2 regions of the Bradyrhizobium sp. B097 genome follow, and region 1 is predicted to be linked to the other one. Evidence: riboswitches for the same ligand, from Rfam matches in the RefSeq annotation. Region 1 holds a riboswitch; the other holds the start of a gene.
What was found. A riboswitch is a leader RNA that binds a small molecule or an ion and turns the genes downstream of it on or off. The one in region 1 is predicted to bind glycine.
Positions count from the first base shown of each region.

Region 2: another riboswitch for glycine. It lies ahead of gcvT (glycine cleavage system aminomethyltransferase GcvT); the one in region 1 lies ahead of AAFG07_RS33040 (FAD-dependent oxidoreductase).

Region 1 covers NZ_CP152412.1:7,190,419-7,193,893, forward strand. Annotated here, with positions in the region: gene AAFG07_RS33025 (Xaa-Pro peptidase family protein) at 1-144, opposite strand, end outside; gene AAFG07_RS33030 (hypothetical protein) at 590-946, opposite strand; gene AAFG07_RS33035 (Lrp/AsnC family transcriptional regulator) at 1,263-1,715, shown strand; partial or broken gene AAFG07_RS33040 (FAD-dependent oxidoreductase) at 1,953-2,075, opposite strand; glycine riboswitch at 2,143-2,235, opposite strand; glycine riboswitch at 2,236-2,321, opposite strand; gene AAFG07_RS33045 (aminotransferase class IV) at 3,115-3,475, shown strand, end outside.
Region 2 covers NZ_CP152412.1:3,460,134-3,463,608, forward strand. Annotated here, with positions in the region: gene gcvP (aminomethyl-transferring glycine dehydrogenase) at 1-773, opposite strand, end outside; gene gcvH (glycine cleavage system protein GcvH) at 796-1,161, opposite strand; gene gcvT (glycine cleavage system aminomethyltransferase GcvT) at 1,182-2,327, opposite strand; glycine riboswitch at 2,469-2,557, opposite strand; gene alaS (alanine--tRNA ligase) at 2,760-3,475, shown strand, end outside.

The sequences.
Region 1 (3,475 bases):
GCGAAATCCCGTGTAGTATTCGAAGTTGTGTCGGGACGTGAGAACCAGCGCCTCAATCGCCGCCCCGGCCATGTTATCCCTAAGGCGAGAGATTCGTGAGCTTATTTCAGCATCACTCGGCCAGGACGGGATCGTGCTCGACATCTTTATTGCTCCATGGAATGGCCGATTACACCAAACGGTGACACGGACCGCCTTCTCCGCGCTCCAGGCACACTCACGCCATTACCGCTTCTCGGAAGACCAGCGAGCGGCCTAATCCCGGCCACGCGACGACGAACGCGTCGTGGATACTGGATGACAACGGCGCGCTCGCGGGGATGAACACGGCGCCATGCCCTCTCGAGATCAACAGCCAGTCTTTTGCGGGCTGGCTCCTCCGGCGCCGACACATCCCGTGAGCTCCTTGGCTCGGTGTTGCTTCCCCTGCTTCGCAAGCACTACCTTGATGATATGCCTTATATACCAGCTATATTAGAGCTACCATATTTATCGCGCGGGTCAACCTGGAACAGATATGGCAACGCTGTTATCCGGGTTGCTGTACCACGCGAGATTGGCGAGCTCACCGATGGTGCGACTGACGCTCTCATGAAAGCGCGCAGGTGCAACGCCAGGCCAGGTAATTGCGAAGAACACGGTCACTGTTCAAACAGGTGTTCGGCCGTAACCGGTAAAACTGAAACCGGTGGACGATCGACACACGTGAAAGCGGGCCGGAGGCGTCGCTGCGGTGCTTCAGGAACAGGACCCTTGAGCCGGGTTGTCCGGGCGCGAATTGGCGGACTGGCAGCGGATTTAAGATCCGGGTGTTGCCCCCGCGGGCCGAAGAGTGCGGTCTTCGGCCGATTTCGGCGGTGACCTCGCTGGCTCTTTCCTGGGCTGACACATCAGCCTGACAAAGCGCCTGCCAACAGTGTTCTTCCAGGACGATATTTTCACTCATAAGCAACAGCTCCACGATTTCGGCTCCGGCGCAGCGTTCCTGGTGTCAACCATTCGTGGGCCCGTTGGCTCGGGACGCCCGGGACGCCCGAGCCTTCTTTTCGCGGCCTTTAGTTGGGTCGATTGGCCGGCGCAGCTGTTCGGCTGGCCCCCAACGGTTCAGACCGCAGGACGGAATAGAGTTTGGTTGCAAAATGCGCAGCCCGGTGAAACAAGCACCGCAGGATCGATGCAACCTAGAAAATTCGCTCGCTGATTTCGATACCAATGCGGTGCCTCGCGATTGGAACCCTTTAAGAGATAGCCGGGTGCGGCAAATGGACGACCTGGATCGACGAATTCTTGCGACCCTGCAGAGAAACAACCAGCTTTCCTTTGCCGAGCTCGCGGAAGCCGTGGGCTCGTCTCCAGCCTCGTGCATGCGACGGGTGAACAAGCTGCGTTCGAATGGCGTGATAGTTGCGGATATCTCGCTCGTCGATCCGAAAGCGCTCGGCAAATCGCTGACTGTCGTTGTCACAGTTCAACTCGACCGGGAGCGGCTTGACCTTGTGGACGATTTCAAACGCGCAATGCGCGCCGCCAATGAGGTCAGCCAGTGCTACATGGTCACCGGCGATGCCGATTTCGTTCTGGTCGTTACCGTCGACGACGTTGAGGCGTTCGACCTCTTCGTGAAGACGAAGCTTTACACAAATCCGAACGTACGGAAATTCCAGAGCATGATCACGCTTGATCGCGTTAAATTCGAGCCGAGAATCAGGGTGTAGCGGGAACGAGGCAAATCAACGGCCTCTCGATATCGAACTGTCCGCTGAATCATTCGGGCTCGAAAGCACGAACGTCCCAGGCTCGCTCTATCGTTCCCGCGGCTCGCGCAGGCCGGTTCGCAATATTCCCTGGAAGAGCTGGGTTGCGATCGGCCGGCAGCTCCTCCAAGGGGATCAGCTGCTCACACCGGCATTGGCAGTGCCGCCCACCAGCCCCGCGGCCATTTCCGCCGTTATGCATGACAGTAGCTGACCGCCATCTGCAAATGACGTTTCCATTGCCGGATAACGGTGGCGATCGATCACGGTCACCTGGTGGCCACGTTGCAACAGCGCGTAAGCCGTTGTGACGCCAGCGATGCCTGCACCTGAACGATGATATGGGACGTTATCTCTCCAACAGCAGGGTTCGGCCTTCCGCCAGTCCTGGCCTCCATCTGTCTTCTACCTGAGAGATTTTTCCTCGCTGCGAGAGGATCCCCTTCGGTGAGCGCCGATCGCGGCTGCTCTTCAGATTGTTCGGCATTGGAAGTCCTTTTGCCTGAGAGTTTCCTGGGGGTGCTCCGTCGGCGCACCTTCGACAGGTGCCTCTCCTATCCAAGCCTTGAGAACGGCTATTCCATTTCCGGATCATCTGCCGCGCAGGGCTCTATTCTCACATGCGTCTCCTCGTAATGCCGGATGCCAAATCGCGTTCATGCTTCGAGTTCTCGCACTTCGCAGGCACGCCAGACCGGCCGCAACGGCTCTTCAGTGCGCCGCGGCGCGATCAATGACATATTTGGCAGTAGATTTGCGCCAAAATGCTCCGGTCGATGAAATAGACGGTACAAAGAACGACGCAAGTCATGGCAAAGACTTCTTGAGGCGTAACCCGCACGAGGCGATCGCAAGAACCAGCCCCTACCGGGCCGTCCGCGCTTCAGGCCGACAGCCCGGCTGGTACGCGGTGCCCCAAGGGACCGGACCGCGTCATTGTCCCACGGGCTCTTCTGTCTGTGGGCCTTTCAACTTCAGCGACGGCAACGGCGCTATCGCCACCCTGCCCTTTGCGTTCAAAGAGCGTGGAATTGATGAAACCACCGGGTCGCGGCAGAGCCCCGAAGAAGGTCATCGCCACGAGCCGCACGCCGGGCGGCTTGCTCTCGCTCTTCTTGAGAAGCCCGACGCCGCAAAAGCAACCCACGAAACGCTGGTCTCGGGAAGCGGGCGATGCATGAATTCATCCACGACGACAGGCAATTTGGAGCGTTCGTTGCGCATATGGCCTGCAATTGATTTCCAGGCACCGGCAAGACGTGAGAACCAGAAGCGGCTGCCGACGGGAAGTTGCGATTTGGTGACGGACCGTACCGCGGCGGCAAGGCAAATCGCCCGGAGAACCACCGTGAAGATCACACTGACTGACGCCGCAAATGCGCTGCCAGGCACCGAACAGAATCACATTGACCGGCGTCGTTATCCTCACGGCATAGCATTCATGGATGGTCAGTATCTTCCTGTGTCCCAGGCCAAAGTTTCGGTGCTGGACTATGGCTTCCTTCACTCCGATGCAACCTATGATACTGCACATGTGTGGGAGGGGCGGTTCTTCCGCCTCAATCTCCATTTGGACCGGTTCTGGCGCAGTGTGGAGCGCCTTCGTATGAAACTCCCGTACAGCCGCGACGAGGTGGAGGAGATCCTCCACAATTGTGTGGCGCTCTCGGGTCACAAGTCCGCGTATGTAGAGATGATCTGCACACGCGGATCGTCGCCGA
Region 2 (3,475 bases), 3.7 Mb from region 1:
GGCGAGGTCAGCAGGGCCAGCGACAGCAGGTCCGCGGCGACGATCGCAAGCGCGCCCTTGGCGCGCAGCGATGCGATCGCCGGCCGGAGGTCGCGCACCGCGCCCGTCGTGCCGGGATATTGCAGCAGCGCGCCGAGCACGTCGGCCTTGTCGAGCTCGGTCAGGGGATCGCCGACGACGAGCGCCCAGCCCAATGGGGCGGCGCGCGTGCGCATCACAGCCAGCGTCTGCGGATGCACTTCCTTGTCGACGAAGAACACCTTCGCCTTCACCTGCGAGTGGCGTTCGGCGAGCGCCATCGCTTCGGCCGCCGCGGTCGCCTCGTCGAGCAGCGAGGCGTTGGCGACATCGAGCCCGGTGAGATCGCAGATCATGGTCTGGAAATTGAAGAGGGCCTCGAGCCGGCCCTGGCTGATCTCCGGCTGATACGGCGTATAGGCGGTGTACCAGGCCGGGTTCTCCAGGATGTTGCGCTGGATCACCGCGGGCAGGATGGTGCCGGAATAGCCCTGGCCGATCAGCGAGGTGAACACCTGGTTCTGCGCGGCGAGCTCGCTCATATGCGCGAGCGCTTCGGTTTCGCTCAGCGCCCGGCCGAGATCGAGCGGCGCCTTCTGAAGGATCGACGCCGGCAGCGTCTCATTCATCAGCGCCTGCAGGCTCGCGGCGCCGACCGTCTCCAACATCGCGTTGATGTCGCGCGGGGATGGTCCGATGTGTCGGCGGACGAAATCGGTGGCGGCTTCGTTGATCGGCTTGAAGGGCGCGTTCATGGGCTAATCCTTGGGGTGATCCTCAGGCGGTGTGCGCGGCGTAGGCGGCCTCATCCATCAGGCCGCCGAGTTCGCCCTTGTCTGATATCTTCAGCTTGAAGAACCAGGCCTTGCCGCCGGCATCCGAATTGACCAGCGCGGGCTCGGCCGCGAGCGCCTCGTTGACCTCGATCACTTCGCCGGTGATCGGCGCGTAGACGTCGGAGGCGGCCTTGACGGATTCGACGACGGCAGCGGCCTCGGCCTTCTTCAGGCTGCGGCCGACCTTGGGCAGCTCGACGAACACGACGTCGCCGAGCTGCGACTGCGCGTAATCGGTGATGCCGATCGTGGCGACGTCGCCCTCGATGCGGAGCCATTCGTGGTCGGACGTGTACAGCGTCGTCATGGGGATCGGTCCTTTGGCGTTTAGCGTTTGTAGGTATTGGGAACGAAGGGCGTGGCGGCGACCTTGAGCGGCAGCCGCTGGCCGCGCACTTCGGCGAAAACCGTGGTGCCGACGGCGGAGAGGGCGGTGGGCAGATAGCCCATCGCAACCGGCGCATTGAGGCTCGGGCCGAAGCCGCCCGAGGTCACCTTGCCGATTGGCTCGGTTGAGGTCGGATCGGCAAACAGCGCGGCGCCTTCGCGCACCGGCGCGCGGCCATCGGGCTTCAGGCCGACACGGCGGCGGGAAGCGCCTTGTGCGAATTGGGTGAGAATCTTGTCAGCGCCCGGAAAACCGCCGGCGCGGGCGCCGCCGCTGCGGCGAATCTTCTGCACCGACCATTCCAGCGCGCCTTCGACCGGCGTCGTCGTGGTGTCGATATCGTGGCCATAGAGGCAAAGCCCGGCCTCGAGCCGAAGGCTGTCGCGTGCGCCGAGCCCGATCGGCAGTACATCGGGATTGTCCAGCAGTGCAGTGACCAGAGCCTCCGCCTTGTCTGCGGGCGCGGAAATCTCAAAACCGTCCTCGCCGGTATAGCCGGAGCGCGAGACGAAACAGTCAATGTCACTGAGGCGGCGCGGTCCGGCGTCCATGAATTTCATCGAACTGACATCTGGGCAAAGTTTCGCCAGCGCCGATTCGGCTTTCGGCCCCTGCAGCGCGATCAGCGCGCGATCGGCCAGCGACACGATTTCGCACGCTTCGGAGAGATGCGCGCGCAGATGGGCCTCGTCCTCGGCCTTGCAGGCGGCGTTGACCACCAGGAACAGGTGATCGCCGAAATTCGCCACCATCAGGTCGTCGAGCAGGCCGCCGTCGTCGTTGGTGAATTGCGCGTAGCGCTGCCGTCCCGGCGCGATGCCGGCGATGTCCTGCGGCACCAGTTTTTCCAGTGCGAGCGCCGCGTCGCCGACCTTGCCGGATTTGGCCTTCAGCACGAGCTGTCCCATGTGGGACACGTCGAACAGGCCGGCTTCCTTGCGGGTGTGGAGATGTTCCTTCAGCACGCCGGCGGTGTATTGCACCGGCATGTCATAGCCGGCGAACGGCACCATCTTGGCGCCGCGCGCCAGATGCAGCGCGTGCAGCGGGGTCTGTTTCAGCGGGGAGGTTTCGCGCGCAAGCATCACAGGGCCCTCGCGGTTCCCGCCGGGGACCTATTTCCCCTTGAGAAACCTGCAGAAAGCCCCATCTGTCGCTGTGCCTGAGAGTATTATCCCGTCGGCGGACGCATCGGGGAGAACCCCAGCGCCTCTTTCCAGATGTTAGACGTCACGCGGTCCTTTTGCCTGAGAGTTTCCGGGGCGGTTGCTCCTTCGGCGCCGGCGGTAAGGCCGGTCTCTCCCGACGTGACTAATAACAGGTAGGTAGAAAACACGGCGCCACCAAGACTGTCAACGCAGCTCTCGCTGCTATCCAATGGGCTTTGTGCTGCCGCGGCAAGCCCATGATCCGCCTGCACAGTTTCTGGACACCGCAGCTGGCAATGTCTAAAAGCGTTCGGCCGGAAAATGACGCCTTTTTGCGGCTGGCCGGCCCCTTTTTCCGATTGGATGAACATGAGCAGCGTCAACGACATCAGGTCGACATTTCTGAACTTCTTCAAGGAGAACGGCCACGAGATCGTGGCGTCGTCGCCGCTGGTTCCGCGCAACGACCCGACCCTGATGTTCACCAATGCCGGCATGGTGCAGTTCAAGAACGTCTTCACCGGCGTCGAGAAGCGCGGCTATCAACGCGCCACGACGTCGCAGAAGTGCGTGCGCGCCGGCGGCAAGCATAACGACCTCGACAATGTCGGCTACACCGCGCGGCATCTCACCTTCTTCGAGATGCTCGGCAACTTCTCGTTCGGCGACTACTTCAAGGAGCGCGCGATCGAGCTCGCCTGGAATCTGATCACCAAGGATTTCGGGCTGAAGAAGGACAAGCTGCTCGTCACCGTCTACCACACCGACGACGAGGCCGCCGGCTACTGGAAGAAGATCGCGGGCTTCTCGGACGATCGTATCATCCGCATCGCGACCTCGGACAATTTCTGGGCGATGGGCGATACCGGCCCGTGCGGTCCGTGCTCCGAGATCTTCATCGATCGCGGCGAGCATATCTGGGGCGGACCTCCGGGCAGCCCGGAGGAGGACGGCGATCGCTTCCTCGAATTCTGGAATCTGGTGTTCATGCAGTACGAGCAGGTGACGAAGGAGGAGCGCGTGGCGCTGCCGCGTCCCTCGATCGACACCGGCATGGGGCTGGAGCGCATGGCGGCCATCCTGCA